Luteibacter rhizovicinus DSM 16549: one gene and its partner. The protein of the gene in region 2 interacts with the protein of the main gene of each other region in a pairwise test. Links are inferred from orthologs where the notes say so. Each region holds a gene or a part of one and is shown on either strand. Other genes may lie near its edges.

Region 1 (15,165 bases), 1.3 Mb from region 2 along the record:
GGGCGGCAAACCCACCGGCGGGGGAAGGACGGGCGCCGCTGGACGGCGCAACCGGTCGATTGTAATCCCTCAGGCGACGTTTCCCACGATTCAAACGGTTGTTTGCCAGTATTTCAGCTAGAACCAAACCCGCTAGCGCCCCGCTACCCCTGTGGGAGCCGATTCATCGGCGATGCTCTCGCCCCTGTGGGAGCCGATTCATCGGCGATCGGGCGCTGGCGATGACCTGGCCCGCTGCCGCGGGATCGCCGCTGAAGCGGCTCCCACAATCGCCGCTAAAGCGGCTCCCACAGAAATTGGCTCCTACAGAAATCGGTTCTTACAGGGGCGCGGGATCCTGCGCTGCCGGCGCACGCACCAGGCGGATCTCGCTCTGCGGGTATGGGATGGTGATGCCGGCCTCGTCGAAACGCTCCTTGATGCTGCGGATCAACGTCGTCTGCGTTTCCCAGAGATCACCGGTAGCGGTCCAGCCGCGGATGACCAGGTTCACGCTGGAATCGCCGAGCGCCTCGGTCCACACGCCCGGCGCCGGATCCTTGAGGATGCGCGCATCGGCGGCGAACAGGTCCCGCACCGTCTGCATCGCCTTGCCGATGTCGTCGTTGTAGCCGATGCCGACCTTGATCTCGAAACGCCGCGTGCCGCGAACGTTGAAGTTGATGATCGCCTCGCCGCCAACCTTGGCATTCGGCAGGACCGCCTGGCGATTGTCCGGTGTGATCAGGTAGGTGTGCATGAGGTTGATGCTCTGCACGTCGCCTTCGACGCCACCGATGGTGACGTGGTCGCCGACGCGGAACGGGCGAAACAGGATCAGCAGCACACCCCAGGCAAGATTGGACAGCGAGCTGTTGAGGGCCAGGCCGATGGCGAGGCCGGCGGCGCCGATCGCCGCGATGAACGAGGCCGTCGGAATGCCGGCCATGCCAAGCACCTGGATCAGCAGCAACGCGATAAGGATGCCGTAGATGATGTTGCGCAGGAACATCGCCAGCGTCAGATCGACACGGGCGCGCTCCAGGGCACGGCGACCGAGGTTGGCGACGCGTGCAGCGATCCAGAAGCCGATCAACAGCAGCAACAACGCCAGGCCGATGCGAATGGAATACGTGACGATCAAGGCACGCGTGGCGGCGTGGATGCCGATCTGGTCGAGGAAATCGTTCATGGGCTATGCCTCCTGCGTTTTTTGTTCGGCAGTGAGGCTAGCACCCATCGCCGCTGAAGCGGCTCCCACAAAAAGACAGGTCAAAAAAAAGCCCGCCAGTGGCGGGCTTTTTCTTTACGGGGTGGTGGCAGCCGGAGGGCTCTGCGGCACCTGCGCGGTTTGCGGGCTGTCGATCTTGCGACCGCCGTACGGAAGGACCTGCGCGGCGACCTTCGGGTCCGCCTTGATCAGCGAAACCTCGTCACCGACGATGTGGGCGGCTTCCTCGAGCGGCGTGTCCTTGGCCTTCTTCGCATCGGCTTCCGCCTTGATTTCGGTCTTCAGGCTGCGCTCGTTCGCGTTGAGGCCGTCGTCGCCGTTGTTGGCGTCGTCAGCGGCATCGGCCGCGCCGCCGGCGCTGCCGAAGATCGCCTTACGACGATTGCGGAAGTCGGTCTGCAGCGCGTCGTACTGCTTGCGCTCGGCCTGCCGTGCGGCGAAGTTCAACGAGATGTCGGTCTTGTCGCGGAGCTTCTTGTACTCGGCCATTTCGTCGAGCATGAGCTTCCATGCCGGCGAGTTGGCGACGCGCGCTTCGTGCTTGGCATTGAGCGGACCGAAGATCGGCTTGAGGTCGGCGACCGGCTTGTAGTCGGCCGGATCGATGTGACGCCACGGCAGTGCGTTGTCGTAGGTGGACTCGCCGAATTCCTTCGCATCACCGTTCTGCGGGAACATGACGTCCGGCGTGACACCGCGCAGCTGCGTGCTGTCGCCGTTGATGCGGATGAATTCGGCGATGGTCATCTTGAGCTCGCCGTACTTGGCGGTCTCGCCGGTGACGGACTTGCCGAACTTGTCGAGGTCGACCAGGTTCTGCACGGTGCCCTTGCCGAAGGTCGGCTCGCCGATGATGACGCCGCGGCCGTAATCCTGGATCGCCGCCGCGAAGATCTCCGAGGCCGAGGCCGAACCACGATTGACCAGCACGGCCATCGGACCGTCCCACGACATGCCCGGAGCGTCGTCGCCCTGCGCGTCGATCTGGCCACGGGCGTCACGCACCTGCACGACCGGACCGGTATCGATGAACAGACCGGTGAGCTCGGTGGCTTCGGACAGCGAGCCACCGCCGTTGTTGCGCAGATCGATGACGACACCCTCGACCTTCTGTGCCTTGAGCTCGGTGAGGAGCTTGGCGACGTCGCGGGTGGCGCTCTTGAAGTTGGTGTCGCCGGCGCGGCGCGCACCGAAGTCCTGGTAGAACGTGGGCAGGTCGATCACGCCGATCTTGCGCGTGACATCGCCGTCCTTCACGTCGATGACCTTGGACTTGGCGGCCTGCTCTTCCATCGTGACCTTCTTGCGGACCAGGGTCACGATGTCGTGCTTGCCGTCCACGCCGGCGTCGGCCGGAAGGATCTCGATGCGGACCGTGGTGTCCTTCTTGCCGCGGATGAGCTTGACCACGTCGTCCTGGCGCCAGCCGACCACGTCGACCATGGGACCGGTTTCACCCTGGCCGATGGCGACGATGCGATCGCCCGCCTTCATCTTGCCCGACTTGATCGCCGGGCCACCCGGAACGAGTTCGCGGATGGTGGTGTAGTCGTCGCGCGCCTGCAGCACCGCGCCGATACCTTCCAGCGACAGGCGCATGGCGATGTCGAAGGCGTCGGCGGCGCGGGGACCGAGGTAGTCGGTGTGCGGGTCGGTGGAGTTGGCGTACGCGGTCATGAAGGCCTGCGTCGCGTCTTCGTCGTCGAGCTGGCGCACGCGGCTGATGTACGTCGCGTAGCGCTTGTCGAGCGTCTTGCGGATGTCGTCGTCGCTCTTGCCGGCGAGCTTCAGGCGCAGCCAGTCGTTCATGGTGCGCTTGCGCCAGACGTCGTCGAGTTCGGCCTGGTTCTTCGGGATCGCGGCTTTCTTGCGGTCGAAGTTGAAGCTTTCGTTGCTGCTGAAGTCGAAGCCCTTCTTCAGCAGGCCACGCGCGTAGTTCATGCGATCCACGGCGCGCGTGATGTAGAGGTTGAACACCGAGAACGGACCGGTGAGGTCCTGGTTCCAGATCGCGTCGTCGAACTGCGTCTTCAGCGGCGCGAACTTGTCCATGTCTTCCTGGGTGAAGAAGACTTTCTCGCTATCGAGCGCGTCGAAGTAGGCCTTGTAGATCTTGGCCGACATGGCGTCGTCGAGCGGCTGGGCCTGGTAATGGAAGCGCGTGAGGAAGCGCGCCGACAGCTGCGAGGCCTGGGCCTCGGCGGCGGTCGGCTTCAACGGCAGGCTCGACTCCTTGCGCTGCGGCTCCGGCGAGGTCGCTGCTTCGGACGCATCCTTGGGCTGCGGCGTCGCGGCCTTCGTCGCCGGCGCGGCCGCACCCGGCTGCTGCGGGGCGGCTGTCTGTGCCTGGGCACCCGCGGCGGAAAGGGCCAGCAGGAGGGCGAACGCGGGGCGAAGGGTCATGTAGTCGAAGCCTCGGATTGCTTTGGGGCGTTTATTCGACGACGCCGGCGGCGTGAGCCATCAGGTCGGCATGGTAGGAGGATCGCACCAACGGGCCGGAAGCGACATGGCCGAAGCCCATCTCTTCACCGGCGACGCGCAGCGCCTCGAATTCGTCCGGCGTCCAGTAACGGACCACCGGGTGGTGATGCGCCGTCGGCTGCAGGTACTGGCCGATGGTGATCATGTCGACGTCATGGTTACGTAGATCGCGCATGGTCTCGAGCACCTGATCCATCGTCTCGCCCAGGCCGAGCATGATGCCGGACTTGGTCGGGACCTCGGGATGCTGGGCCTTGAACCGTTTGAGCAGGTCCAGCGACCACTGGTAGTCGGCGCCCGGACGGACTTCGCGATACAGGTGCGGCACCGTCTCGAGGTTGTGGTTGAAGACGTCCGGCGGGAAGTCCTTCATGACTTCCAGCGCGCGCTCCATGCGGCCCTTGCCACGGAAGTCCGGGGTGAGGATCTCGATGCGGATGTTCGGGCTGGCGTGACGCACCGCGCGGATGCACGAGGCGAAATGCTCGGCACCGCCGTCGCGCAGGTCGTCGCGGTCCACCGAGGTGATCACCACGTACTTCAGGCGCATGTCGCGGATGGTCTCGGCCAGGCGTGCCGGCTCGAGCGGATCCGGCGGCTGCGGCCGGCCGTGGGCCACGTCGCAGAACGAGCAGCGGCGGGTGCAGACCTCGCCAAGGATCATGAACGTCGCGGTGCCCTTGGAGAAGCACTCATGGATGTTCGGGCAGGACGCTTCTTCGCAGACCGTGACCAGCGAGTTCTCGCGCAGGCGCGCCTTCAGCTGCTGCACGGCGTTGCCCTGGGGCAGGCGCACGCGGATCCAGCTGGGCTTGCGCAGCACGGGCACGTCGGTATCGAAGTTCGCGCGGTTGAGCGCGATCTTGTCGTTACCAAGCATCTTCTCGCCCGGCTTGTCGACGACGGCGATGGGGATGCTGCGGGAGGGGGAAGTGGAGGTTTGGCTCATAACGGCTACGACCTCAGACCGCAATGCGGGTCGGGAGTTCGGGGAGGGAGGGTTCGGCTGACACGGCGTGGAAGCCAAACTGCTTGCAGAATTCCTGTACCAGGACGTCTTCCACGTCAGCCAACCGCGACGGACCGCCTAAGTCTAACACCTGGGTGACCTCCAAACCCTTGTACCCGCAGGGATTGATGCGGTGATAGGGCTCGAGGTCCATGTCCACGTTGAAGGCCAGCCCGTGGAAGCTGCAGCCCCGGCGGATGCGCAGCCCGAGGGCTGCGACCTTGGCACCCGCCACGTAGACGCCCGGGGCGCCCTCGAGGCGTTCGGCGCCGATATTCCACTCGCCCATGGTGTCGATGATGGCCTGCTCGATCCGGTTGACCAGCTCGCGCACGCCAACGCCGACGCGGCGCAGGTCGATCATCGGGTAGGCCACGATCTGGCCGGGACCGTGGTAGGTCACCTGGCCGCCGCGATCCACGCGGACCACGGGGATGTCCCCCGCCGCCAGCACATGCTCTTCCTTGCCCGCCTGGCCCAGGGTGAACACCGGGTCGTGCTCCAGCAGCCACAGCTCGTCGACGGTGTCGTCGGTGCGGTTGTCGGTGAAGGCGCTCATGGCCTTCCAGGTGGATTCGTAGGGGACGCGCCCCAGCCGGCGGACGTTGAGGGGGAGGGTCATCGGGATCGGGTCGGAGGGGATGTCGAGAAGTTGTGGGCGCAGGCCAAGCGATACAAGGCTGGCGGGGCCGCTCTTTGTAGGAGCCGCTTCAGCGGCGATCCGGCGGCAGCCGGCCGGGCTGCTGCGAGCACCCAATCGCCGATGAATCGGCTCCTACCAAGCGCAGGCCGTCACATCGTGAAGCGGATGTTCTCGTCGGCGCGCAGCGTGCTGTGCGCCTCCAGGTACTTCTCACGGCTCGGTGCGACGAAGCTCACGGTGACCGACTGGTAGTTACCGGCCGGGGTGAGCTTGGTCGTCAGGGTCTCGTGGAGCACTTCCAGGCCGATGGCATGGAGCAGCGCCGGGACGTGCTTGTCGAGGCCGGCCGTGGCGCTGCCGATGGCCGTGATCTCGAACTCGCCCGGGAACTGGAAGCCCTTGCCGTCTTTCTGCGCATCGCTGAAGTCGATCTCACGCATCGTGCCGTCCTCTTACTTCTTGTCGCTGTCGCTGTGGAACCACAGCATGATCGTGTCCCAAAGGCGCGAGAAGAAACCGCCTTCCGGTGCATCGTTCAGGGCCACCAGGGGCGTGGTGAGCACCGGCTGACCGTCGAGCGTCACGCGCAGCGTGCCGACCTGCTGGCCCTTCTTGAAGGGAGCGATCAGCGTGGCCGGGATGTCGAGGTTGGCCTTGAGCTTGTCGTAGTCGCCACGCTTGACCGAGACCAGCGCGTCTTCGGCGACACCGAGCGGGATGGTGTTCTCGGCGCCCTTCCACAGCTTCGGCGTGGCCAGCGGCTTGTTGGCTTCGTAGAGCTTGTGCGATTCGTAGAAGCGGAAACCGTAGTTGAGCAGCGCCAGCGCGGCATCGGCGCGGCCCTTCTCGCTGTTGGCGCCCATGATGATGGCGATCATGCGGGCATCGCCCTGCTTGGCCGAGGCAGCCAGGCAGTAGCCGGCGGCGGCGGTGTGGCCGGTCTTGATGCCGTCGACGGTGTTGTCGCGCCACAGCAGCAGGTTACGGTTGTGCTGCTTGATGCCGTTCCACTCGAACTCCTTCACGGCCGAGATCGCGTAATCCTCGGGGAAGTCGTGGATCAGCGCGCGCGACAGGATCGCGATGTCGCGGGCGGTCGTGTAGTGGTTGGCGACCGGGTAACCCGAGGCGTTCTGGAACTGCGAATGCGTCATGCCGATCTGCTTGGCATACGCGTTCATCAGGTTGGCGAACGCCGGCTCGGAGCCCGCGGTGTGCTCGGCCAGCGCGATGGCGGCGTCGTTACCGGACTGGATGATCATGCCGTACAGCAGGTCTTTCAGCGGCACCTGGCTGTTGAGCTTGAGGAAGCTGGTCGAGCCGTCGGTGCTCGCACCGCCGCCGCGCCACGCGTTCTCGCTGATCGTGACCGGGTCGGAATTGTGGATCTTGCCGTTGCCCAGCTCGGCCGAGACGACGTAGTCGGTCATGATCTTGGTGATCGAGGCCGGCTCCAGCTGCACGTCCGGATCCTTCGAGGCGATGATCTGCCCGGTGTTGTAATCCATCAGCACCCAGCTCTTGCCTTCCACGTCCGGCGGCGGCGGCACCGGCGCTTCGGGAACGACCGGGCGCGGAACGGGTGCGGGATGCGGCGGAGTCTGCTGCGCCACGGTGACGCCGGCGACGAGCGCAGCGGCGGCGAAAGCGAACAGGGAGCGAGGGAAGAGCTTCATCGTTTCAGCGATCCAGTCAAAGCAACAAAAAAGAAGGTCAGTCTACCGCGACCGACGGCCGGGGCAGGCCCATGCCGGAGATCTGGTCGGTCACGCGGTCGGCCGTGTCGACATCGGCCAGGGGGCCAACGCGCACACGGCGCACGCTACGACCGGCGACAGCGGTCTCGATAACACTGACAGGGCCCAGACCCGCTTTGTTCAGCTGGTCGGCCACGCGGTTGGCGTTCGCCACGTCGGAAAACGCGCCGACCTGGAGGTAAATCGTGGGTTTGCCGGGCACCGAGGCGATGGTAGGGCCCTGGGCTGGCGTGCTGAGGCGCGGGGTCTGGCCATTGCCTGACGGCGTGCCTGAGGATGAGGGTGCCGGCACCGATCCTGCCTTCTGACCCGGCAACGGCGGCAAGGCTTCGGCGGCGGAGACTCCAGTCATGCCGGGCACCGGACCGTCATCACCCTCGCCGTCGGCCGCCGCGCCCGCGGGGGCGCTCGCCACCTGGTTGCTACCGCCCTGCACGCCCGCATTCGGCGTGGCGCGGACCGGAACGCTGCCGACCGGCGCCGAGATGGCGGCGCTCGGCGCGCGCGACCCGGAGGTCATCACCGGTGCGGTGGAAACAGCGCCCGCCGTGGCGAATCGCGACGCGGTCGACGGCGACGACGTAGCCATGTCCGGCGTCGGCGCGGTACGTGCCGATGGCGGCGCCGCCGCATAGGCCGGGCGTGACGGCGGCACCGGGGCGGTGACCGGTGCCGGCTTCGGCGCGGTATTCACGTAAGGCGCACCGCGATCGCTGTTCGCTTCGCTCGGATCGATCGCGCGCACTTCGACCAGACCCGTGCCCTTCGGCCACACGCCCAGCTTCACCGCTGCCGCGAAGGACAGGTCGATGATGCGGTTCTCGTGGAAGGGCCCGCGATCGTTGACGCGGACGATGACGCTCTTGCCATTCTCGAGGTTGGTGACACGCGCATAGCTCGGCAGCGGCAGCGTTTTATGCGCCGCGGAGAACTGGTACATGTCGTATTCCTCGAGGCTCGAGGTCTTGTAGCCGTGGAATTTGTTGCCGTAGAACGAGGCGATGCCGCGCTCCACGTAGCCGCGCGGCGTGGGCAGCACGTTGTAGGTCTGGCCGAGCACCGAATACGGGCTCTTGTTGCCGTAGAGAGCGCGCGGCTCGACCTTCGGCACCGGCTCCGGGAGCTTGCTGACATCCGGAATCTCGGTGGGCACGCTGTCCGAGCTGGAGCGATAGCGCGACGATTGCGACTTGCTGATGTCGTCGCGGCCGCCACTGCTGCCGCGCGAGGACGACGACGAGCCGCTGCTGCCGCGCGATGAGGGGCGGGAGTTTTTCGAGCCGCCGCAGGCGGTGAGGACAAGGGCGACCAGGAGGATGACAATGAGGCGAGTCGCGAGCACCCATCGCTGCTGAAGCAGCTCCCACAACGAGCGGGAAGGCCCGGTGGATCGGGCGGTTTGTGGGAGCCGGCTATGCCGGCGATCCCTGCGAAGCGAGACGCTCCCCGCGCCGGCGAGCCCCCCGTTTCGCCCGTTCATCGCGCGGCGGGCCCGTGCGTGCGTTCGCGGATCGCCTGGGCCAGCTGGTTCACGGCCATGGCGTACATCGGGCTGCGGTTGTACGTGGTGATGACGTAGAAATTCTGGAAGACGAACCAGTATTCGGGGCCGGCCGGCCCGTCGAGGCGCACCAGCTGCGCGTCACGCCCCGGATTCAGGTGCTGCAAGGGCGCGAAGCCCTCGGCGACAAAGGACTCCACCGGCGCCACGGGGCGCCAGTCCTTCGGCACGTCCGGATCGCGGACGCGGGCATCCGGCTGGGCCCGCACGGCGAGCGGACCGCCGGTTTCCCAACCGTGCTCGGAGAAATAATTGGCCACGCTGGCGAAGATGTCGCCCATCGAGCCCTTCATGTCGATCTTGCCGTCGCCGTCGTAGTCCACGCCCCAGTCGCGGATCGACGAGGGCATGAACTGGCCCCAGCCCTGCGCACCCGCGTAGGAGCCGGTGAGCGTGTCCAGTGGTCCGGCGAGATGGTTCGGCGGCAGTTCCAGCAGCGTTTTCAGCTGCTCGCGGAAGAACGGCGCGCGCTTGGGGTAGTAGAAGGCGAGCGTGGTCAGCGCATCGAGCACCTTGTACTTGCCGGTGTTCTTTCCGTAGAAGGTTTCCACGCCGACGATGGCGACGATGTATTCGGGCGGCACGCCGTACTTCTTGCCGATGGCGTCGAGCAGGGCGCGATGCGTCTGGTAGAAGTCCGCGCCCGCCTGGATGCGCTGCTCGGTCAGGAAGATCGGCCGGTAATCCCGCCACGGCTTGCCTTCCGCCGGGCGGTTCATCGCGTCGATGATGGACTGCTGCATCTTCGCGCCGTCGAGGATCGCGTTCAGCGAGGCCTTGCTTTTGCCCGTGTCCTTCGCCACTTCACGCACGAGCTGTTCCTGGCCCGGATGGGTTTCAGCGAACACCGCGGAGGCGAACATCAGGGGGAAGGCGATCATCGCGCCAGCGAGGCGCGGGGATAAACGTGCGATTCGTGCGCGGCGCGCGGTAAGAACTTCATCCATGCGCCGAAGCGTAGCACGCAGGAATGGCGTCACAGGGCCGCGCGTCGGGAAGCGTTCAGGCATCAATCGTGGAGCTTGCGATTGGCGTGGATCGACATGAGCACGCCGAAGCCCGTGAGCAGCGACACCGCGGACGTGCCGCCGTAACTGATCAGCGGCATCGGCACGCCCACCACCGGCAGGATGCCCGCGACCATGCCGCCGTTCACCGCCACGTAGACGAAGAAGCTCATGCCGATGGCGCCGGCGAGCAGGCGCGAGTAGGTGTCGCGCGCGTTCATCGCGATCCACAGGCAACGGCCGATGATGAAGGCGTAGAGCAGCATGATCGCGATGACACCGACCAGGCCGAACTCTTCCGAGAACACGGCGAAGATGAAGTCGGTGGTGTGCTCGGGCAGGAATTCCAGCCGCGACTGCGTGCCGTGCTGCCAGCCCTTGCCGAACACGCCACCGGAGCCCACCGCGATCTTCGACTGGATGATGTGCCAGCCGTTGCCCAAGGGATCCGATTCGGGGTCGAGCAACGTGCGCACGCGGTTGCGCTGGTATTCGTGGAGGAACTGCCAGGCGACCGGAATCGCCGCGCCCGCGCCGCCGACGAGCAGGCCGATACGCCACCAGGCCATGCCGGAGAGGAACAGCGCGAAGGCGCCTGCCCCCGCGACCAGCAAGGCGGTGCCGAGGTCGGGCTGCTCGGCGATCAGTCCGGCGGGCACCGCGATCATCAGGCCGACCACGATGATGTCCTTCCAGCCCGGCGGCAGCTGCCGCGGATGCAGGTACCAGGCAACCATCATCGGCATGGTGAGCTTGAGCAGCTCGGAGGGCTGGAAGCGCATGAAGCCCAGATCCAGCCAGCGATAGGCGCCACGGCCCTCGCCCAGCGCCGCGACGACGACGAGCAACGCCGTGCTGCCCATGTAGAGCCACGGCGTCCACGAGCGCAGCACGGGTGGCGGGATACGCGAGATCACCACCAGCAACACGGCGCCGAGCACGAAGCGCGCCGCCTGCCCGCCGACCAGGGAGAGGTTGGCGTTGCCAGCGCTGTAAAGCGTCGCAAGGCCCGCGCAGGCAAGCAGGAACAGCGCCAGCAGCAGGGGCAGATCGAGGCGCGGCCGCGTGAGCAGGCGCAGGCCGAAGCGTTTGAGGCGGACGGTGAGGTTGGCGAACATGGTTACTGGTCCTCGCCGTTATCGTCGGGCGGCAACTCGCTGCTCGTCGGCGCGGCCGGCTGTGCGCCCTGCACGGAACTCGCGCTGACCGGCGCGGCCTCGGCCGGTGCATCGGACAAGGTGATCGGGCCCGGCGGCAGCGCGGTCGGGCGCGCACCGCCTTCGTCGACGACCCACTGATCGAGGATCTTTCGGGCGATCGGACCGGAATCCGCCGCGCCCCACGCACCGGCTTCGAGCACCACGGCCACGGCGATCTTCGGATCCTCGGCCGGGGTGTAGGCGATGAACAGCGCGCGATGGCGGGTCGCCAGATAGGCGGTGTTCTTGTTGGTGTCGTAGGCATCGGATTTGCGCGAGAAGCGCTCGGCCGTGCCGCTCTTGCCGGCGATGACGAACGGGAAGCCGATGCCCAGCTTCTTGCCGGTACCCGCGCCCGAGTTGATCACCGCGATCATGCCCTCGTTCACCGTGTCCCAATCCGCCGCCTTGCGGATCACCGACGGGCCGGTGGGTGGGAACGATTGCCGCACGCGCGCACTGTCCACGCCATCCTGCGTATCCATCAGCAGGTGCGGCGCATACGGTATGCCGCGACCGGCAAAAGTAGCAACGGCATGCGCCAGCTGGATCGGCGTCACCGCCCAGTAGCCCTGGCCGATACCGGAGATGATCGTCTCGCCCGGATACCAGCCCGCCTTGCTGCGTGTCGCTTTCCATTCACGCGAGGGCAGCACACCCTCGACTTCGCCGGTAAGGTCGATGCCGGTCTTCTTGCCGAAGCCCAGGCCGCCCATCCACGACGCGAGGCGGTCGATGCCCATGTCCAGGGCGAGGCGGTAGAAATACGTGTTGGTGGACAGTTCGATCGCACGGACCATGTTCACCGTGCCGTCGCCGCCGCGCTTGTCGTCGCGGTAACAGCGACTCTGCCCCGGGATGCAGAACTCGCCGGTGGAGAGCACCGTATCCGTCGGCCGGCGAATGCCCATGGTGAGCCCACCCAGCGCGAGGAATGGCTTCACCGTGGAGCCCGGCGGATACACGCCGCGCAACGCGCGGTTGTAGAGCGGTTTGTCCGGCGCCGTCATCAGGTTCTTGTAGTCGACCGAACTGATCCCGTTGACGAAAAGATTGGGGTCGAAGTCGGGAACGCTGGCGAAGGCAAGCACCTGGCCGTTGCGCGGGTCGATGGCGATAGCCGCCCCCGAACGCCCCGCCATCGCATCCAGTGCCGCCTTCTGCAGCCGCACGTCGATGCTCAGGTAAATATTCTTGCCCGGTGTCGGCGGCGTGGTGTCGAGCACCGCCTGGGTGCGTCCATCGGCGTTGACTTCGACCAGCTCGTAGCCCGGCTCGCCGTGCAGCAGTTTCTCGTACGAGCGCTCGATGCCGATGCGACCGATGTGCGTGGTGCCCTTGTAGCTAGCCTCCTCGTCATCGTCCATGCGATCCAGATCGTCCACGTCGATACGGCTCACATAGCCGATGACATGAGCCAGCGCACCACCCAGCGGATAACGCCGCGTGAGATACGGCACCACGTCCACACCCGGGAATCGCCAGCGATTCACGGCGAAGCGGCCGATCTCGTCCTCGGTGAGCTTGAGCTTGAGCGGGATGCCTTCGAAGCGCCGGCCGAGCTTCACCTGCTTCTTGAACGTGACGATGTCGTCGTCGCTGATCGGCACGACCGCGCTGAGCCGCTGCAGCATGTCGTCCATATTGGCGACCTGCTCGGGCGTCACCTCGAGGCGAAACGCGGGGACGTTGTCGGCGAGCAGCACGCCGTTGCGGTCATAGATGAGCCCGCGCGCCGGCGGGATCGACCGCGGTTTCACCCGGTTCTGCTCGGAGCGCGTCACGAACTCGTCGTGATGGAACACCTGCAGGTAGACATAGCGACTGCATACAGCGATCAGGCCGAGCAGGAGCAGGAAGAATCCGGCCAGGGCGCGCCGACGGAACAGCGCCACTTCGCCGCGGACCTCCTTGATCGAGGCGCGCCGCCGGCTCATGTGTCGTGGATGCGCAGGCGTGCGCGGAGGTCGTCGAGGATCAGGAAGACGAACGGCCACAGCGCCGCGCCCACCAGCGGCGAGATCCAGTATTCGGGTGGCGGCAGCGGATCGCCGGCGAACACGCGGATGAGCAGCAGGAGCACGCGGTCATTCAGCAGCAGACCGAGCACGGCCAGCGACTGTTGCCACATGGGGAAGAAGCGCAGCCGCGAGCGGAAGCGCAGCGCGATGAAGACCATCGCCGTAAGGCGCAGCGCCTGTTCGCCAAGCAGCACGCCGTCGAAGAGATCGGCACCGACGCCCAGGCAGAAGGCGAGGCCGAGCGTGACGCGGTCGCCCGACTGCAGGCACCAGTAGAGCAGGATCAGCGCCGGCCAGTAGGGCTTGAACGGCGTCAGCGGCCCCGGCAGCGGAATCAGCATGAGGAACAGCGACAGCAACAGCGTCGCCGCGAACCACAGCTGGCGGACACGAACCTTGTTCATGGCGTCGTCCCCGTCGATGTATTGCCCGTGGACGAGCTGGCGCGTGCGGGCACCGGCGTCGCCGTCGGTGAGGTCACCTTGGGCAGGGTCGGCGCGACGGGTACGGTCGGCGGCGCATTCGGATCCGGCGCGAGGCCGGCTGGCGGACCGGCGTTCGGCGCGAGCGGCGGCGGACCGTCCTGCTCGGCCAGATCGTGCAGCAGGAGCACATCCTCGCTGCGATCCAGATCGGCGGCCGGTTTCGCCTGCGCGGACAGGAACGTCCCCGAGGCCGTCTGCGCCACGTCGCGAATCTCACCCACCGGGAAGCCCGGCGGGAAGCGCCCGCCCAGGCCGGAGGTGACCAGCTTGTCGCCGGACTGCACATCGGCGGAGACGGGAATATTGGGCAGCACGAGCATGTCGCCCCCGCGCGAGCCATAAGCCACCGTGCGCAGGCCGGTGCGCTCGATGGTGACGGGGATCGCGTGGTTCGGATCGGTGATCAGCATGGCGACCGAGGTGGTCGGCATCACTTCGACGATCTGGCCCATCACGCCGCGTGCATCGATCACCACCTGGCCGGCCTGCACCTTGTCGCGCGCACCGACGTTGAGCACGATCCGGTGACGGAAGGTACCCAGATCCACGCCGATGAGGCGCGCGAGCTGCACGTTGAGCGAGAGGCTGTGCTGGGTGTCCAGCAGTTCCTTGAGCCGCTGGTTCTGCTCGGCCACCGAGGCCATGCGGTTGAGCTTGGCATTGGCCAGGAGCAGGTCTTCCCGCAGGCGCTGGTTGGCCTCGGTCAGGCGCTGGCGATCGGCGAACGCCACCGTCGCCGCCTGGAAACCTTGCGACGGCAGACCGGCGATCCGGTAGATCGGTTCGACCACGATGGACAGCCCGTAACGGACGTTACCGAGCCAGCCGCCGCGGTGATCGAGCACCATGAGCACACAGGCGAGCGCGAGATAGACGATCAACCGCAGGGTCCCCGCCACACCGGGCGCGAACAGCGGCGACTGATCGTCGCGATTGAGGGCCATGGCTCAGCGCGTTCCGGCCAGCGCGCCGTCGCGCGCGGCCATCATTCGAACGCGAAGAAGTCGCTGCCGTGCTGGTCGATCATCTCCAGCGCCTTGCCGCCGCCACGGGCGACGCAGGTGAGCGGGTCATCGGCCACCTGCACGTGCAGGCCGGTTTCCTCGGAGATGAGACGATCCAGATCGCGCAGCAACGCGCCGCCACCGGTGAGTACGATGCCGCGCTCGGCCACGTCGGAGCAGAGCTCCGGCGGGGTCTGCTCCAGCGCGGCCTTGACCGCTGCCACGATGCCCGAGAGCGGCTCGTGGAGGGCTTCCAGCACTTCGTTGGAGTTGATCGTGAACATGCGCGGCACGCCCTCGGCGAGGTTACGGCCGGAGATTTCCATCTCGCGGACTTCGCTCTGCGGGAAGGCACAGCCGACTTCGAGCTTGATCCGCTCGGCGGTGGACTCGCCGATCAGGGTGCCGTGGTTGCGGCGCACGTAGTTGATGATGGCTTCGTCGAAGCGATCGCCACCGACGCGGACCGACTGCGAGTAGACGATGCCGTTCAGCGAGATGACCGCGACTTCGGAGGTACCGCCACCGATATCCAGGACCATCGAGCCGCGGGCCTCATGCACCGGAATACCGGCGCCGATGGCCGCTGCCATGGGTTCCTCGATCAGGAAGACGTCGCGGGCGCCTGCACCCTCGGCCGATTCCTTGATCGCGCGGCGCTCCACCTGGGTCGAGCCGCAGGGCACGCAGACCAGCACGCGCGGGCTCGGACGGAGCATGCGCGAACGGTGCACCTGCTTGATGAAATGCTGGAGCATCGCTTCGGTCATGGTGAAGTCGGCGAT
Region 2 (15,301 bases):
CTGCGCGAAAGCCCCGAACTACGGGCACTCATCGATCACCGTTATGCCGATGTGATGGCGGCATGTCGGGCGGCCCGTATTCCCGTTCACGACGATGCGGGCGTGGCCGAACGCATCCGCCGCACGCTGCTGGCTTCGGACTTCGCCTTCGACGTCTTTCGTCGCCAGCCGGAATTGCTCGCTCCTGCCGGCCTCGAGCGCTTCCGCGCCAGCGCGGACGCGGCGACGCGGGGCAGCATGCTGGACCTGCCGGCCGATGAAGACCGCTGCATGTCGATCCTGCGCCGTTTCCGTCATGCCGAGGCGGTTCGCCTGGTGTTTCGCGACGTGAACGGGCTCGACGACATCGACGAGACGCTGGCGTCGACCAGTGCCCTCTACGAAACCCTGCTGAGCGCGGCCTTGCGCTGGTCCGAACATTCCTTGCACGCACGCTTCGGCCGTCCGCGCGACGCCGCCGGCGTCGAGCAGCGCATGGTCGTGGTCGGCTTCGGCAAGCTGGGCGGCAACGAGCTGAATTTCTCATCGGATATCGACCTGATCCTCGCCTATGCCTCGGCTGGCGATACCGATGGCACGCGCTCGCTCGACAACGGGGAGTACTTCATCCGCGAGGCGCGCCAACTCGTGCGACTCCTTGCCGAGCCCACGGTGGACGGGATCTGCGCGCGCGTGGACCTGCGGCTGCGTCCGTTCGGCAACGCCGGCCGTCTTGCGCTGCCGTTCGCGGCGATGGAGCAGTACTACCAGCGCGAAGGTCGCGACTGGGAACGTTATGCATGGATCAAGGCGCGCCCCGTGGCCGGCGATCGCGCCGCCGGGCGCGAACTGCAGGACATGCTGCGGCCCTTCGTGTACCGGCGTTACCTCGATTACACCGCCTTCGCCGGCCTGCGCGAGATGAAGTCGCTGATCGATGCGGAAGTGGCGCGCAAGGACCTTGCCGGTAACCTCAAGCTGGGGCCCGGCGGCATTCGCGAAATCGAATTCGTCGTCCAGCTGACCCAGATGATCCGTGGCGGTCGCGATCCCGCGCTGCGCGTGCGCGGGTTGCTGCCGGCACTGCGCGCGTGCGAGGCGCGCGGGTACATTCCGACGGCACGGGCCAAGCTTCTTCGCGCGGCCTACCTGTTCCTGCGTCGCGTGGAGAATCGCGTGCAGATGCTGCGCGATGCGCAGACGCATGACATTCCCGACGACGAGCTTTCACGCGAGAGGCTGGCGTTGGGCCTGGATTACCCGTCGTGGGATGCGTTGGCGGTGGAGCTGGCGGCGCATCGCGCCGCCGTGTCGGCCGAGTTCGCCGCCGTGCTCGTGCCGGAGGCCGGGCAGACCGCGACGGCGCCGGTCGCCGATGTCGAGCTGTGGGCTGCCGCTCGTGACGGCTCGTTGAGCGCGGCGACGCTGGAGGCCTCGGGCTTTGCCGGCGGTGCCGACGCCGTGGAGCAACTGACCAAGCTTCCGCAGGCGGCGGCCGTACGATCCATGTCCGCCCGCTCCGGGGAACGACTCGAGCGGCTCATGCCGCAACTCATCGGCGCCGCGCGGGCCAGTGCGTCGCCGTCCGCCAGTCTGCTGCGCATGGTGCGCCTGGTCCAGGCCGTCGCTCGGCGATCCTCGTACCTTGCCTTGCTCGACGAGCAGCCGAATGCACGGCGTCGTGTTGCGGGTGTCTTTTCCGACAGCGCGTTCCTGGCGGAGCGGGTGATCGCCCAGCCCTTGCTGCTGGACGACGTTCTCGATCCACGCATCGACCAGCTTCCGCTGAAGCGTGCCGATATTTCCGCGGAGATTGCGCGGACGCTTGGCACGCTGGATGAGCGTGACGCGGAGCGCGAACTCGAGCGACTCAACGAGTTCCGTTCGAGCATCGCGTTTCGTCTCGGCCTGGCCTTCAACGACGGGCGGGCCGACGCGCCGGCCACGGCGCGGCGGCTTGCCGGCCTTGCCGAGGCGATCGTCGCCGCCGTGCTGGCGCTCGCCACGCGCGAGCTGACGGCGCAACACGGGCGCCTGCCGGGCGACGGCGGGGGGTTCGCTGTCCTGGGCTATGGCAGTCTGGGCGGCGAGGAGCTCGGATTCGCTTCGGACCTCGATCTGGTTTTCGTTTACGACGGCAAGCTGGCCAATGCGATGAGCGACGGCGCGCGACCGGTCGACGGGACACGCTGGTACCAGCGCCTCGCCCAGCGCGTCATGCACTGGCTGAGCGCGCAGACCCATGCCGGCAAGCTATACGACGTCGATACGCGCCTGCGGCCCGACGGCTCCAAAGGACTGCTTGTCGCCAGTGCCGATGCCTTCGAGGCCTACCAGCGCGATCGCGCCTGGACCTGGGAGCATCAGGCCTTGCTGCGCGCGCGACCGGTGGCCGGCGATGTCCGGCTGGGCGGTGTGCTGGCCGGCATACGCCGGGACATCCTCTGCACACCGCGCGATGGCGCGCGCGTCATCGCCGAGGTCAGTGCGATGCGGCGGCGCTGGCGGGCCGAGCGCGACCGTTCGGATACCCTGCGTCTCGACCTCAAGCAGGGCGCGGGTGCGCTCATCGATATCGAGTTCCTGCTTCAGGGCATGGTGCTGGCGCACGCGGCGGAGCATCCGACGATCCTCGACACGACGGCGAGCAGCACGCTGATCGATGCGCTGCGTTCGGTCGGTCTGTTCAGTCAATTGCAGGCCGACACCCTCCATGTGGCGCATGCCGATCTGTTGCAGATGGGGTTGGCGTGCACGCTGGATCTTCGGTCGCGAATCGCCCAGCGCACGCCGGCGCTCGACGCTGCGTGCGCTGGCGTGCTCCAAGTGGCGAGTGAGTTGGGCTTCGAGCTGCAGGGCGCCGACGCTCCCGCCTCACAGGCTGTCTGAAGCGCGCGGCCGGCGCTATGCTGTCCGGCCGTTCACGGACCTGACCTGCGATGACCCGACCCTCGTTGTTGATCGACACCGACCCCGGCGTGGACGATGCCCTCGCCATCCTGATGGCGCACGAGCACGCCGACGTGGCCGCGCTCACGGTAGCCGCCGGCAACGTCGGCCTGGGTCATACGGTGCGCAATGCGCGCACGCTGGTCGAGCTGATCGGGGCGGGCACGCCAGTGTTCGGTGGCTGTCCCTCGCCCCTGGTGCGCGCGCCGGACGAGGACGCGGCCTTCGTCCATGGTGCCGACGGCTTTGGCGATGTGGGTTTCGCTGAGCCGAAGCATCCGGTCGAGGCCGAGCACGCGGCCCTCGCCCTGATCCGCCTGACGCGCGAGCGGCCTGGCGAACTGACGCTCGTCGCCCTCGGTCCGCTGACCAATCTCGCCCTCGCTGTCCGGCTCGATCCCGATCTGCCACAGCGCGTGAAGCGCCTCGTTGTCATGGGGGGTGCGGTGACCGGGCATGGAAACACCGGAAAGATCCCGGCCGAGTTCAACATCGGGTTCGATCCGGAGGCGGCGCACGTGGTTTTCGAAGCCTTCCCGATGTTCGATCTGGTCGACTGGGAAGCGACGGTACGCCACGCGTTCCCGGACGAAAGCTACGACGGCTGGGTCGCAGCGGGGGATGCGCGGGCGGCCTTCTTCGAGAAGATATTCGGCACGGCCCGGCGCTTCAACGCCGAGCACGAGCGGACCGGCTTCATCGCCGCCGATGCCCTGGCCATGGCGGTGGCGCTGGATCCTGGCATGGTCACCCGTGCCGAGACCCGTCATGTGGCGATCGAGCTGGATGGCCGGCTCACCCGTGGTGCGACGGTGGTCGACTGGCAAGGCCGCCTCGGCGGCACCCCGAACGCCCGGATCGTCCTTGGGGTCGACCAGGATCGCTTCGGCCAGCTGATCGCTGGAGCCCTGGGGGCTGCATGAGAGGCAATCGCCGCTGAAGCGGCTCCCACAGGAGCCCGGCCGCGCGGTGCTTGCCGAGACTTGCCGTCCTCCGGCTCGCTGGTTACAATGCCGCTCTTTTCACCCCGCTAATTCTTAGAGTCACGCCATGAAAGAGAACATCCACCCGAAGTACCAGTCCGTCGTTTTCCAGGACCTGTCGTCCGATTTCGCGTTCCTGACGCGTTCGACGATGTCCAGCAAGGAGACGGTCAAGTGGGAAGACGGTAACGAATACCCGGTGATCAAGCTCGATATCTCGAGCCATTCGCACCCGTTCTACACCGGCAAGCAGAAGACGCTGGACGTCGGCGGTCGCGTCGACAAGTTCCGTCAGCGCTACGGCCAGAAGTAAGACGGCTCCATCCGCGCGCCGCCTGCGGGGTGGCGTTTCGCGAGGATAGACAGACACGGGGCGAGCCCAAGGCTTGCCCCGTGTCTTTTTGTGCGTGCGATCTGGCGGCCAACGAACGGACGTTTGAATAACCTCTGTGTGATAATGGGGAACTTCGGTCGCACGCGGCGACCGGTACGGCACCTCTCCCCCGGTGTCGTTAATCCCAACATCGCTACGTTTCGCCAGCCCCTGGCGGAACGGGTACAGAAAGACAGAGGAGCTCGCCGTGTCCGACGCCAAAACCGTCAAATTGGTCGATGAATCCAACAAGCCCGTAAGCGAACTGCCGGTCATCGGCGGCACGCTCGGCGCCGAGTGCGTCGACATCGGCACGCTCTACAAGGACACCGGCTACTTCACTTACGATCCGGGTTACGGCAGCACCGCCAGCACCAAGAGTGCCATCACCTATATCGATGGCGACAAGGGCGTCCTGCTGTACCGCGGCTACCCGATCGAGCAGCTCGCCGAGAAGTCCACCTTCCTCGAGACCTCGTACCTGCTGCTCAACGGTGAACTGCCGAACAAGACCGAGTTCGCGAAGTTCGAGCACGACATCACGCATCACTCGATGATGCACGAGAACCTCAAGTTCTTCCTGCGTGGCTTCAACCACGACGCGCATCCGATGGCCATGCTCGCCGGCTCGATCGCCTCGCTGTCGGCGTTCTACCACGACAAGCTCGATGTCGATAACCCGGAAGACCGCAAGCTCGCCGCCATCCGCCTCATCGCGAAGATGCCGACGATCTCCGCTGCCATTTACCGTCATTCGATCGGCTGGCCGACGCGTTATCCGCGCAACAACCTCGAGTACGTCACCCGCTTCCTGCACATGATGTTCGAAGTGCCGAGCGAGCCGCTCGAGTTGAACCCGGTCGTCGCCAAGGCGCTCGACCTGCTGTTCATCCTGCACGCCGACCACGAGCAGAACGCGTCGACCTCGACGGTGCGCCTGGTCGGTTCGACCGGTGCCAACCCGTATGCCTCGATCGCCGCCGGTATTACCGCGCTCTGGGGTCCGGCGCATGGTGGTGCGAACGAAGCCGTGCTCAAGCAGCTCGAAGAGATCGGTACCGCCGACAAGGTCGAGACCGCGGTCAAGCGCGCGAAGGACAAGAACGACTCGTTCCGCCTGATGGGCTTCGGTCATCGCGTGTACAAGAACTTCGACCCGCGCGCGAAGATCATTCGCGAAATGTGCCACAAGGTGCTCGAGGAGCTGGGCGTCAACGACCCGCTGCTCGACGTCGCGATGAAGCTGGAAGAAGCGGCCCTGAAGGACGACTACTTCGTCGAGCGCAAGCTCTACCCGAACGTCGACTTCTACTCCGGCATCATCTACAAGGCGCTGGGTATCCCGACCGAGATGTTCACCGTGATGTTCGCCATCGCGCGCACGTCCGGCTGGATCTCGCACTGGATCGAACAGCACGAAACCCCGGGGGCGCGCATCGGCCGTCCTCGTCAGATCTACACGGGTGCCGACGTTCGCGACTACGCGCCGAGCGATAAGCGCTGAGAAAGAAAAACCCCGCGAAAGCGGGGTTTTTTTTGAATCGGCTCCTACCGGGCAGGTGTTGGCGTCGACGCATCGAACATCTGAATATCTTCCTCGGCCAGCAATGCCTGCACCATCGAGGCGGTGGCCCGGCGCATCGGTCGTTCATCGATGCGATCCAGGGGCGCCTGGCGCAGGGCGTCCAGCGGTAGCACGGTCAGGTCGAACGGGATGCCGTCGGCACCGAACAGCAGGACGGGATATTCGCTTTGCTCGTTGCCCGGCCAGCGCAGGCGTCGTGTCTGCGTCTCCAGCGGAATGCCTTGTTCCTGGAGGAACAGCACCGGGGCTTCCGGGTCGTCACTGAAGACATGCAGGCAGACGGCGGAATGCTCGTCGGCCGTGCCTTCAAGGACGGCACCGACCAGGCGGGCGTCGAATCCGCGCAGGAATCGCATCGCCTCGACGGCGGCCTCGCGCCGTGCACGCAAGGCCAGGGGTTGCGAATCGGCCTTGAAGATGCGTTGGTGTTCGCGCAGCGCGTCTTCGATCTCGTTGTTGCGAGGCAACGCCTGGGCGTCGGCAATGCCGAGTCGCTCCGCGGCCTTCACCTTTGCATGATGGAAGTCGCGAATACCGTGCTCGCTCATCAGGCGGGCCGCTTCCTGGGCGACAAGGGCGCGGTGACGCTGCGTCCGGTCCTGTGCGTGGAGTTTGTGATGCTCGCCTCGTGCCATGACTCACCCCCGTGTGGTGTGTATGTGGTCGTCAGAAGATGTCGTAGGCGTGATCCTGCTGTTCCTCCTGTTGCTTCTGTGTCGCCTGTTCGCGAAGACGGTCGACGTCCTCGACCTTCATGATTTCGCTCATGCCGCCGGACGAAGGCAGGCCCGAGCCCGGATCGATCTGCACATTGGCGATACCGGGCGGCATGGCCAGGGTATGCGATGACTTGTCCTTCAGGACCGCACCCATGTAATCCATCCAGATCGGCAAGGCCGCCTTGGCGCCGAACTCGCCGCGACCGAGCGAACTGAAGTCGTCGAAGCCGACCCAGACGGCCGTCGATACGTCGCCATTGAAGCCGACGAACCAGGCGTCGCGATGGTCGTTGGTCGAACCTGTCTTGCCGGCGAGATCGTCGCGGCCGAGTGCCCGTGCGGCCGAGCCCGTGCCGCGCTTGATCACGTCCTGCATCAGCGAGGTGACGAGGTAGTCGTTGCGGACGTCGATGACATGCGGCGCCAGCTTCGGCAGCTTCGTCTGGTCGGCGTGGGCATCGGCGGGAAGGACGGCGTCGCCGGTTCCGTTGCCACCGGTGCTGCTGGCCACCGCCGGCTTGGCGGGAATCAGCGCCGTGGAGGCCTGCGTCGGCGGCCCGGCAGGCGTCGGGTTGAGCAGGCGTTCCTGACAGTCCGCACAGGCGCGTTCGGGGTTGGCAACGTAGACGGGGTTGCCGTCGCGGTCGTCGATCCGCGCGATGAAATAGGGCGTGACCAGATAGCCGCCGTTGGCGAACACGGCGTAGCCGCGAGCCATGCTCATCGGCGAGACGGACGCCGTCCCCAACGCGAGCGACAGGTTCTGCGGCAGGGCATCCGGTGTGAAGCCGAAGCGGGTGATGTACTCGCGGGCGTAGCGCACGCCGATGGCATCGAGCAGACGGACCGAAACCAGGTTCTTCGACTGCACCAGCGCCTCGCGCAGGCGCATCGGCCCGGCGAACTTGTTGTCGTCGTTCGCCGGCGTCCACATGCCGTCCGGACGTGACGGATCGGGGAAGGCGACCGGTGCATCGTTGACGATCGAGGCAGGCGTGAAGCCTCGTTCGAAGGCAGCCGAATACAGGTAAGGCTTGAAGCTCGAGCCCGGCTGGCGTGCCGCCATCACGGCGCGGTTGAATTTCGAACGAAGGAAGCTGAAACCACCCACAAGCGCACGAACGGCACCATCTTCGGGGTCGACCGAAACCAGGGCGGCCTGTACGGCAGGAATCTGGGTGAGGTGCCAGGCACCCTTGCCCGAATCGGGCTTGGCTTCCGTCGTCGCCTTCGCGGTGTCCGAGGCCTTGGCGTCTTCGTTGATGTCGTCCTTCTCGCTGCGGATGAGGCGAATCACGTCACCGCGCTTGAGGACGGCGTCGACTCGCGTCGGTGCCGCTCCGGCGCGACCTTCGTTGACGTAGGGGCGCGCCCAGGCAATCGACTCCAGGCTCAAGGTCGCCGTCTCCTTTGCGGACAGGTACACCGTCGCTTCCTTCGCCCCGGTCTCGGTGACGATGGCTGGCATCATGCCAGCGACGCTCGTGTAGCCGGCGAGAACGCGATCGTAATCATCGGGGCCGGCCTGCGCCGGGAGTTCCTCGTGACCTTCCGGGCCGCGATAGCCGTGGCGTCGATCGTAGGCGGACAGGCGCCCGCGGAGGGCATCGTTCGCTGCGGCCTGGCTGTCGCTGGGTACCGTGGTGTGGACCACGTAGCCCTCGGTAAGGGCATCGTTACCGAGTTTCTCGAGGACCTGCTGGCGCACCATTTCGGCAAGGTAGGGCGCGTCCACCTCGATCTGCTGTTCGTGCGGGAACGCGTCGTTCGGTTCCTTGATGGCCTCGTCGTACTCGGCCTGCGTGATGAAACGGTTCGAGAGCATCTGACCGAGCACCCAGTCACGGCGGGCGATCATGCGCTTGGGGTTGTTCAGTGGATTGACGACCGAGGGCAGCTGGAAGGTCGAGGCCAGGGTGGCACTCTCGGCGACGGTCAGCTGGTCGAGCGTCTTGCCGTAGTAGTACGACGCGGCGGCGGCGAGGCCGTAGGCGCGATGACCGAGGAACATCTTATTGATGTAGAGCTCGAGGATCTGATCCTTGGTGAGCTCGTTTTCCATGCGCAGAGCGATAAACACTTCCGTCAGTTTGCGCGAATAAAGCTTTTCGGGGCTGAGGAAGAAGTTGCGCGCGACCTGCTGCGTGATCGTCGACCCGCCGGGTCCCTTGTCGCCGCCGGAGACGATGACGTGGATGCCGGCGCGGGCGATACCGTGCCAGTCGATGCCCGGATGGCTGTAGAAATCGGCATCTTCGGCCGATAAGACAGCATTCTTCAAGCGTGCAGGTACGTCGGCGATGTGCACGGGAATGCGTCGGGTCTCGCCGAAGGAAGCGATGAGCCGTCCGTCCGAACTCAGTACCCGGAGCGGAACTTGCATGTGATAGTCGCGCAGGACAGCGACCGACGGCAGGCGCGGGGCCAGCAGCCAGTAGGCGACGCCGATGGCGCCTGCCACGAAGAGGATGCCTGCCAGGGCGAGGTACAGCGCAATGCGCAGCAAACGCTTGAGGATTCGCATGAAGGGGGAGGGGTCGCCGCCGTGTGGGTCGTGGCGGAGTATAGAGCCAAGGCGGGGAGGGGCGCGGCTGGGTGACGCTCGACCCGTCCTGAAGGGTTTTCGCTAACCCAGTGACTGGATTTGTGAATTAGTGCCGGTAAGGGCCCGAAATGGCCCGTTGCCAATCCGTTAAGTTTTAGATCTAATGCCTTCGCGCCGAAGACCAATTCCGACAAAGGCGCGGGGAAGGGGGACAACGTGGGGCTCTTTACACCCAAGGCGGCGCCTTTAATTGGCGTCGACATCAGTTCGACCGCAGTAAAGCTGCTGCAGCTCAGTCAGGCAGGGGGGCGCTATCGCGTCGAACACTATGCCGTCGAGCCGCTGCCGCCCAATGCCGTCGTCGAAAAGAACATCGTTGAAGTCGAAGCGGTGGGCGAGGCTATTCGGCGGGCATTGGCCCGATCCGGATCCAAACTCAAACACGGCGCTGCTGCCGTGGCCGGCTCCGCCGTGATCACCCGCATCATTCCCATGTCGGCCGACCTCTCGGAGGATGACCTCGAGGGTCAGATCCAGGTCGAGGCGAACCAGTACATTCCCTACCCGATCGAGGAAGTTAGCCTCGATTTCGAGGTTGTCGGGCCGGTTCGCGACAATCCCGAGATGAACAACATCCTGCTCGCCGCCTCGCGGACCGAGAACGTGGACATGCGCATCGCCGCCCTCGACCTCGGCGGCTTGACCGCCCGGGTAGTCGACGTCGAGGCGTTCGCCATGGAGAACGCGTTCGCCATGGTGGCCGACCAGTTGGCTGTCTCCCGGGACGCCCTGGTGGCGGTCGTCGATATCGGCGCCACCATGACGACCCTGGCCGTGCTGAAGAACCAGCGGACGATCTACTCTCGCGAGCAGGTCTTCGGCGGCAAGCAGCTCACCGACGAGATCATGCGTCGCTATGGCCTTTCCTACGAGGAAGCCGGTCGGGCCAAGCGCAAGGGCGGCCTGCCCGAATCCTACGAGATGGAGGCGCTGGAGCCGTTCAAGGAGTCGCTGGTCCAGCAGGTGAGTCGTCTGCTCCAGTTCTTCTTTGCAGGCAGCGAGTACAGCCGCGTCGACCAGGTCGTCCTGGCCGGTGGTTGTGCCTCGATCGAAGGCATCACCGAACTGCTAGAACAGCAGCTCGGCGTGCCCTGCGTCGTCGCCAATCCGCTCGCCCGCATGGCGCTTTCCAGTCGTGTCCAGGCCCAGACCCTGGCCCAGGACGCGCCCGCGCTGATGATTGCCGTCGGCCTCGCCATGAGGAGCTTCGACTGATGGCTCATATCAACCTACTGCCCTGGCGCGCCGAGCGCCGCAAGCTGCGAGAACGCGAGTTCTATATCCAGCTCGGCATGGCTTTCGGCGCTGCCCTCGTGGTGCTGATCGCGTGGTCGTTCTGGATGGACGCGCGCATCGACAACCAGGCCGAGCGCAACACCTACCTGCAGGCCGAGATCAAGCAGCTCGACGACCGTATCGCGAAGATCAAGGACCTGGACCGGGTCCGCGCGGGCCTCCTGCAGCGCAAGCAGATCATCGAGCAACTGCAGGCCAATCGATCGCAGATGGTTCATCTGTTCGACGAGCTGGTGAAGACCATTCCGGCGAGCGCGCGCCTGGGCGGCATGAAGCAGTCGGGTGACTCCATGTCCCTCGACGGCGTGTCGCAGTCCAACTCCAGCGTGGCCGAGTACATGCGGAACATCGAAGCCTCGCCCTGGATGGGCCATGCCGACCTGCGCAAGACGGAGAACACGCACGACGCCTCGCGCATGCCTTACTCGTTCGGTCTCGACGTTCGCCTTAACCATCCTGGCGATGGCCCGGATGGCGCGCCGGCAGGTTCGTCGAGCAGTGCCGCTCCGGCATCGGCTTCGAGCGTCGCAGCCGTCCCGGCCGTGCTGGCCAACGGGGCTAATGCGGCGATCGGCAAGCCCGCCGTGGCTCCCGCACCGACGCCCGCCGCCGCTCCTGCCGCCGTTCCGGCCGCTCCGCGACCGGCTTCCGCCACCACGGCAGGAGCCAAGCCATGAAGTTCTTTGACGATCTGCGCAATCTCGATCGCCATAACGTCGGCGGCTGGCCGAAAGCGATCAAGCTGTTCTTCACCGGCCTGCTGTTCGTGGTCGTGGTGCTCGCCGGCTGGTACTTCGAAATCAGCTCGCAACAGGACGACCTGGCTTCCGCGGAGAGTAAGGAAATCGCTCTCAAGAGCGAGTTCTCGACGAAGCAGGCCAAGTCCGCCAACCTCGAAGCCCTCGAGCAGCAGCTGACCGAAATGCAGGACATGCTGCGCACCCTGTTGCGCCAGCTGCCCAGCCGCACGGAAATGCCCGAACTGCTCATCGACATCTCGCAGACCGCGCTGGCCGCGGGCATCGAGACGGAGTTGTTCCAGCCGGGTCCGGAAACGCCGAAGGATTTCTACGCGGAGAAGCCGATCACGCTGCGCATGGTCGGCACTTACCACCAGTTCGGTACGTTTATCAGTGGTGTGGCCTCGTTGCCGCGCGTCGTCATCCTGACCCTGCATGACGTCTCGTTGTCGCCGAAAACCGCCGACAAGAACGGCGTCAGCTCCGGTCAGCTGGTCCTCCAGGGTACGGTGAAAACCTATCGCTATCTGGAAGACGACGAGACCACGACCCCGGCTACTCCGGTCAAGGGGGGCAAGTGATGAACGCTACGCACATCAAGTTGCGGCCCGCCGCTTCCCTGCTCTTCGTCGCTCTGGCCCTGGCTGGCTGCACCAAGGGAACATCCGACCTGCGCGAGTGGGTCGATGCCGAAAAGCACAAGAAGGGAGAGCCGATTCCGGTGCTCCCGGTCATTCGCACGTTCGAGACGTTCGCTTACCAGGACCAGGGCGCCCGTGACCCGTTCAGCCCGAGCACGGCTGAAATGGACACGAACACGTCTTCGGGCCCGCGACCGGATGAAAACCGTCCGAAGGAGCCGCTCGAGATGTTCTCGCTCGACACCCTCAAGATGGTTGGCACGGTGGGTGCTGGTTCCAGTCTCGAGGCACTCGTAAAAGATCCGGGTGGGGTGATCCATCGCATCCACCGCAATGAATACATGGGGCAGGCCTACGGTCGCGTGACGACCGTCGGGGAGGATCGGATCGATCTGGTCGAACTGGTGCCTAACGGCCAGGGCGGGTGGATGGAGCGTCCGGCAAGCATCGCGGTCGGCGAAAAATAAGAACTCGGGGATGACGCACATGACGACCAACTTCCATCATCTGCCGGGTAACGCGCGCCATCGCGCGCGCCGTTGGGTGCTCGGTGCCACGCTCGCTTTCACCGGCGTGTTCGCTGGCACCGCATCGGCGGCGAACGCCCTGCAGAATGTCAGCTACGACGCACAGCCCGGGGGCCGCATCGAACTGACCCTCGCGTTCTCCGACGCCGCGCCGGATCCGAAGGTCTTCACGACCAACAATCCGCCGCGGATCGCCATCGACCTGCCGGACACGACCAACGCGTTCAGCAGCCGTCACATCGACATCGCCAAGGGCTCCACGGCCGGCGTGTCGGTAGTCGCGGCCGGTGGGCGCACCCGCGTCACCATCGAGCTGTTCCGCGAATCGGCCTACCGCACCCGCGCTGAGGGCAAGAACCTCATCGTTACGGTGAACAACGGCCCGACCGGTGCAACGACGACCACGGCCATCGTGTCCGACCCGACCAAGGCACTCCCCTCGAGTGCTGGCACGCCGGTGTCGAACATCGACTTCCGCCGCGGCCCGAACGGCGAAGGCCGTGTGCTGGTCACCCTCGGTAGCTCAGCGACGACGCCGGAAATGCACCGCGAGGGCGATCACGTCATCGTCAGCCTGGCGGGTTCCAGCCTGCCGGCGAAGCTGGCCCAGCGCCTCGACGTGCTCGACTTCGCCACGCCGGTCCAGTCGATCGACTCGAAGGCCTCACCGGGCGGCGCTCGCCTCGACATCCGTACCAAGGGTGAGATCGAGACCTCGGCCTACCAGAGCGGTAGCGAGTACGTGATCGAAGTGGCCGCCAAGAAGGCTGCCGCGCCGACGGGTAAGGCCGCGAAGGGTCAGGAACCGACGTATTCGGGTTCCCGCCTGACCTTCAACTTCCAGGACATCCCGGTCCGTTCGGCACTGCAGCTGATCGCCGACGAAGCCAAGCTGAACCTGGTTGCCTCCGACAGCGTGGGTGGCAGTGTCACCTTGCGCCTGGTCAATACGCCGTGGGATCAGGCGCTCGACGTAATCCTTCGCGCCAAGGGCCTCGACAAGCGTCGCAGCGGCAACGTCATCTGGATCGCACCGCAGGCCGAACTCGCCAACTACGAGCAGAGCCTGGCCGATGCGCGCCAGAAGGCTGAGGAATCGGCTGAGCTGATCTCCGACTACATCCCGATCAGCTATGGCAAGGCCGAGGACATCGCCAAGCTGTTGACCCAGGGCGCGCTGCAGAGCACGGGCGGCGGTACGACGGGTAATGGCCAGAAGGGCTTCCTCTCCGCTCGTGGCAGCGTCTCGTTCGACGACCGCACCAACACCCTGCTCGTCAACGACACGCCGGACAAGATCCGTGACCTGCGTGAACTGATCGGGACGCTCGACCGCCCCGTGCAGCAGGTGTTGATCGAGTCGCGCATTGTCGTCGCCACCGACCAGTTCACCCGTCAGCTCGGTGTTCGCTGGGGTGCGCAGGCGTTCAACACGAACCCGAGCGGCCAGATCATCGGCACGACGCCGGATCTGACCAGCGGTACCGGCACGCAGCTGGGTACCTCGGGCCTGGTGACTAACGTCCACAACATCAACAACGGCTCGCAGACGGACAACACGCTCACCTATCCGGGCGGCTACAACGTCAACCTGCCGGTGGCGAACCCGGCCGGCAGCATTGGCCTGGCGATCCTGGGTGCCAACTACCTGGTTGACCTCGAGCTCTCGGCCGCGCAGACCGAAGGCCGCAGCGAAGTCATCTCCAGCCCCCGCGTGATTACCGCCAACCAGCAGGAAGCGGTGATCAAGCAGGGTACCCAGATCGGCTACGTGACCTACCAGGCCTCGAGCTCGGGCGGTGGTGCGCAGAACGCGACGGTGCAGTTCAAGGACGCCGTGCTCGAACTCCGCGTCACGCCGACGATCACGGCCGACAGCCGCGTGTACCTGAAGATCAACGTCAAGAAGGACGCGCTGGCCAGCCAGACCCCGTCGCCGGGCGGTGGCTTCGTGCCCTCGATCGACACCCGCGAGATCAACACCTCGGTGCTGGTCGACAACGGTCAGACGGTGGTCCTGGGCGGTATCTACGAGATCACCAAGTCCAATACGACGGACAAGGTGCCGGGTCTGGGCGATATCCCGGGTCTGGGCGTGCTCTTCCGCCGCACGAACCGCAGCAACAACAAGGCCGAGCTGCTGATCTTCGTGACGCCACGAATCCTCTCCGATTCCTTGCGTTAAGCGCGATTGCAGTGAGTGAAAAGGGCGGCCTTCGGGCCGCCCTTTTTTTTGGCCCGCCGCCACGGATGACTCATGGACCTAAACTTCTCCGGCCGGCTGTGGTCTCATCGTCCCTCTACCCGTACGAGAACCGCCGATGTCCGAGCTGCCGATTGCCACGACGCCCCTCCAGGAAGCGTTCGTCCGCCTGCGTGGGGAGTTGTCCCGCGGCATCATCGGTCAGCCGCACCTGGTCGAATGCCTGCTGATCGCTCTGCTGGCCGACGGCCACCTCCTCGTCGAGGGCGCGCCTGGCCTGGCCAAGACCACGGCGATCAAGGCCCTGGCGACCCGTGTGGAGGCGGATTTCCACCGGATCCAGTTCACGCCCGACCTGCTCCCGGCCGATCTCACCGGCACCGACATCTTCCGTCCGCAGACCGGCACCTTCGAATTCGAGCGGGGGCCGTTGTTCCACAACATCGTCCTTGCCGATGAGATCAATCGCGCGCCGGCCAAGGTCCAGTCGGCCCTGCTTGAGGCCATGGCCGAGCGGCAGATCACCATTGGCCGCCGCACCTGGCCGCTGCCGGACCTGTTCATGGTGATGGCGACGCAGAATCCCATCGAGCAGGAAGGCACTTTCGCCCTGCCGGAGGCCCAGCTCGATCGCTTTCTGATGCATGTCACGATCGGCTATCCCGATGCCGACGCCGAGCTGGCGATCCTCAGGCTCGCGC

Evidence for each region.
Region 1: the proteins of BJI69_RS04480 (region 2) and mrdA interact in binary tests that used the Escherichia coli proteins (3 or more experiments, as listed by UniProt). The link is inferred for Luteibacter rhizovicinus DSM 16549 from one-to-one orthologs.

The regions. Positions count from the first base shown.
Region 1 is NZ_CP017480.1:2,271,382-2,286,546, reverse strand. The notes cover bases 10,300-13,299. They hold mrdA (penicillin-binding protein 2), read right to left. Parts: upstream 12,808-13,299; coding sequence 10,792-12,807; downstream 10,300-10,791. Other genes in these bases: mreC (rod shape-determining protein MreC), read right to left, coding at 13,292-13,299; mreD (rod shape-determining protein MreD), read right to left, coding at 12,804-13,295; rodA (rod shape-determining protein RodA), read right to left, coding at 10,300-10,789. Also shown: BJI69_RS10250 (mechanosensitive ion channel family protein), read right to left, coding at 320-1,171; BJI69_RS10245 (carboxy terminal-processing peptidase), read right to left, coding at 1,286-3,613; lipA (lipoyl synthase), read right to left, coding at 3,645-4,643; lipoyl(octanoyl) transferase LipB, read right to left, coding at 4,657-5,325; BJI69_RS10230 (DUF493 family protein), read right to left, coding at 5,496-5,786; BJI69_RS10225 (D-alanyl-D-alanine carboxypeptidase family protein), read right to left, coding at 5,799-7,022; BJI69_RS23150 (septal ring lytic transglycosylase RlpA family protein), read right to left, coding at 7,060-8,445; mltB (lytic murein transglycosylase B), read right to left, coding at 8,580-9,611; more of rodA, read right to left, coding at 9,674-10,299; more of mreC, read right to left, coding at 13,300-14,320; BJI69_RS10185 (rod shape-determining protein), read right to left, coding at 14,362-15,165. UniProt on the Escherichia coli protein: Catalyzes cross-linking of the peptidoglycan cell wall. Responsible for the determination of the rod shape of the cell. Is probably required for lateral peptidoglycan synthesis and maintenance of the correct diameter during lateral and centripetal growth.
Region 2 is NZ_CP017480.1:955,960-971,260, reverse strand. The notes cover bases 6,325-9,460. They hold BJI69_RS04480 (penicillin-binding protein 1A), read right to left. Parts: upstream 9,113-9,460; coding sequence 6,536-9,112; downstream 6,325-6,535. Other genes in these bases: BJI69_RS04475 (pilus assembly protein PilM), read left to right, coding at 9,350-9,460; BJI69_RS04485 (hypothetical protein), read right to left, coding at 6,325-6,504. In the rest of the region: glnE (bifunctional [glutamate--ammonia ligase]-adenylyl-L-tyrosine phosphorylase/[glutamate--ammonia-ligase] adenylyltransferase), read left to right, coding at 1-2,868; BJI69_RS04500 (nucleoside hydrolase), read left to right, coding at 2,919-3,851; BJI69_RS04495 (type B 50S ribosomal protein L31), read left to right, coding at 3,979-4,224; BJI69_RS04490 (citrate synthase), read left to right, coding at 4,493-5,788; more of BJI69_RS04485, read right to left, coding at 5,833-6,324; more of BJI69_RS04475, read left to right, coding at 9,461-10,408; BJI69_RS04470 (PilN domain-containing protein), read left to right, coding at 10,408-11,166; BJI69_RS04465 (type IV pilus inner membrane component PilO), read left to right, coding at 11,163-11,810; BJI69_RS04460 (pilus assembly protein PilP), read left to right, coding at 11,810-12,337; BJI69_RS04455 (type IV pilus secretin PilQ), read left to right, coding at 12,357-14,582; BJI69_RS04450 (AAA family ATPase), read left to right, coding at 14,719-15,301. UniProt on the Escherichia coli protein: Cell wall formation. Synthesis of cross-linked peptidoglycan from the lipid intermediates.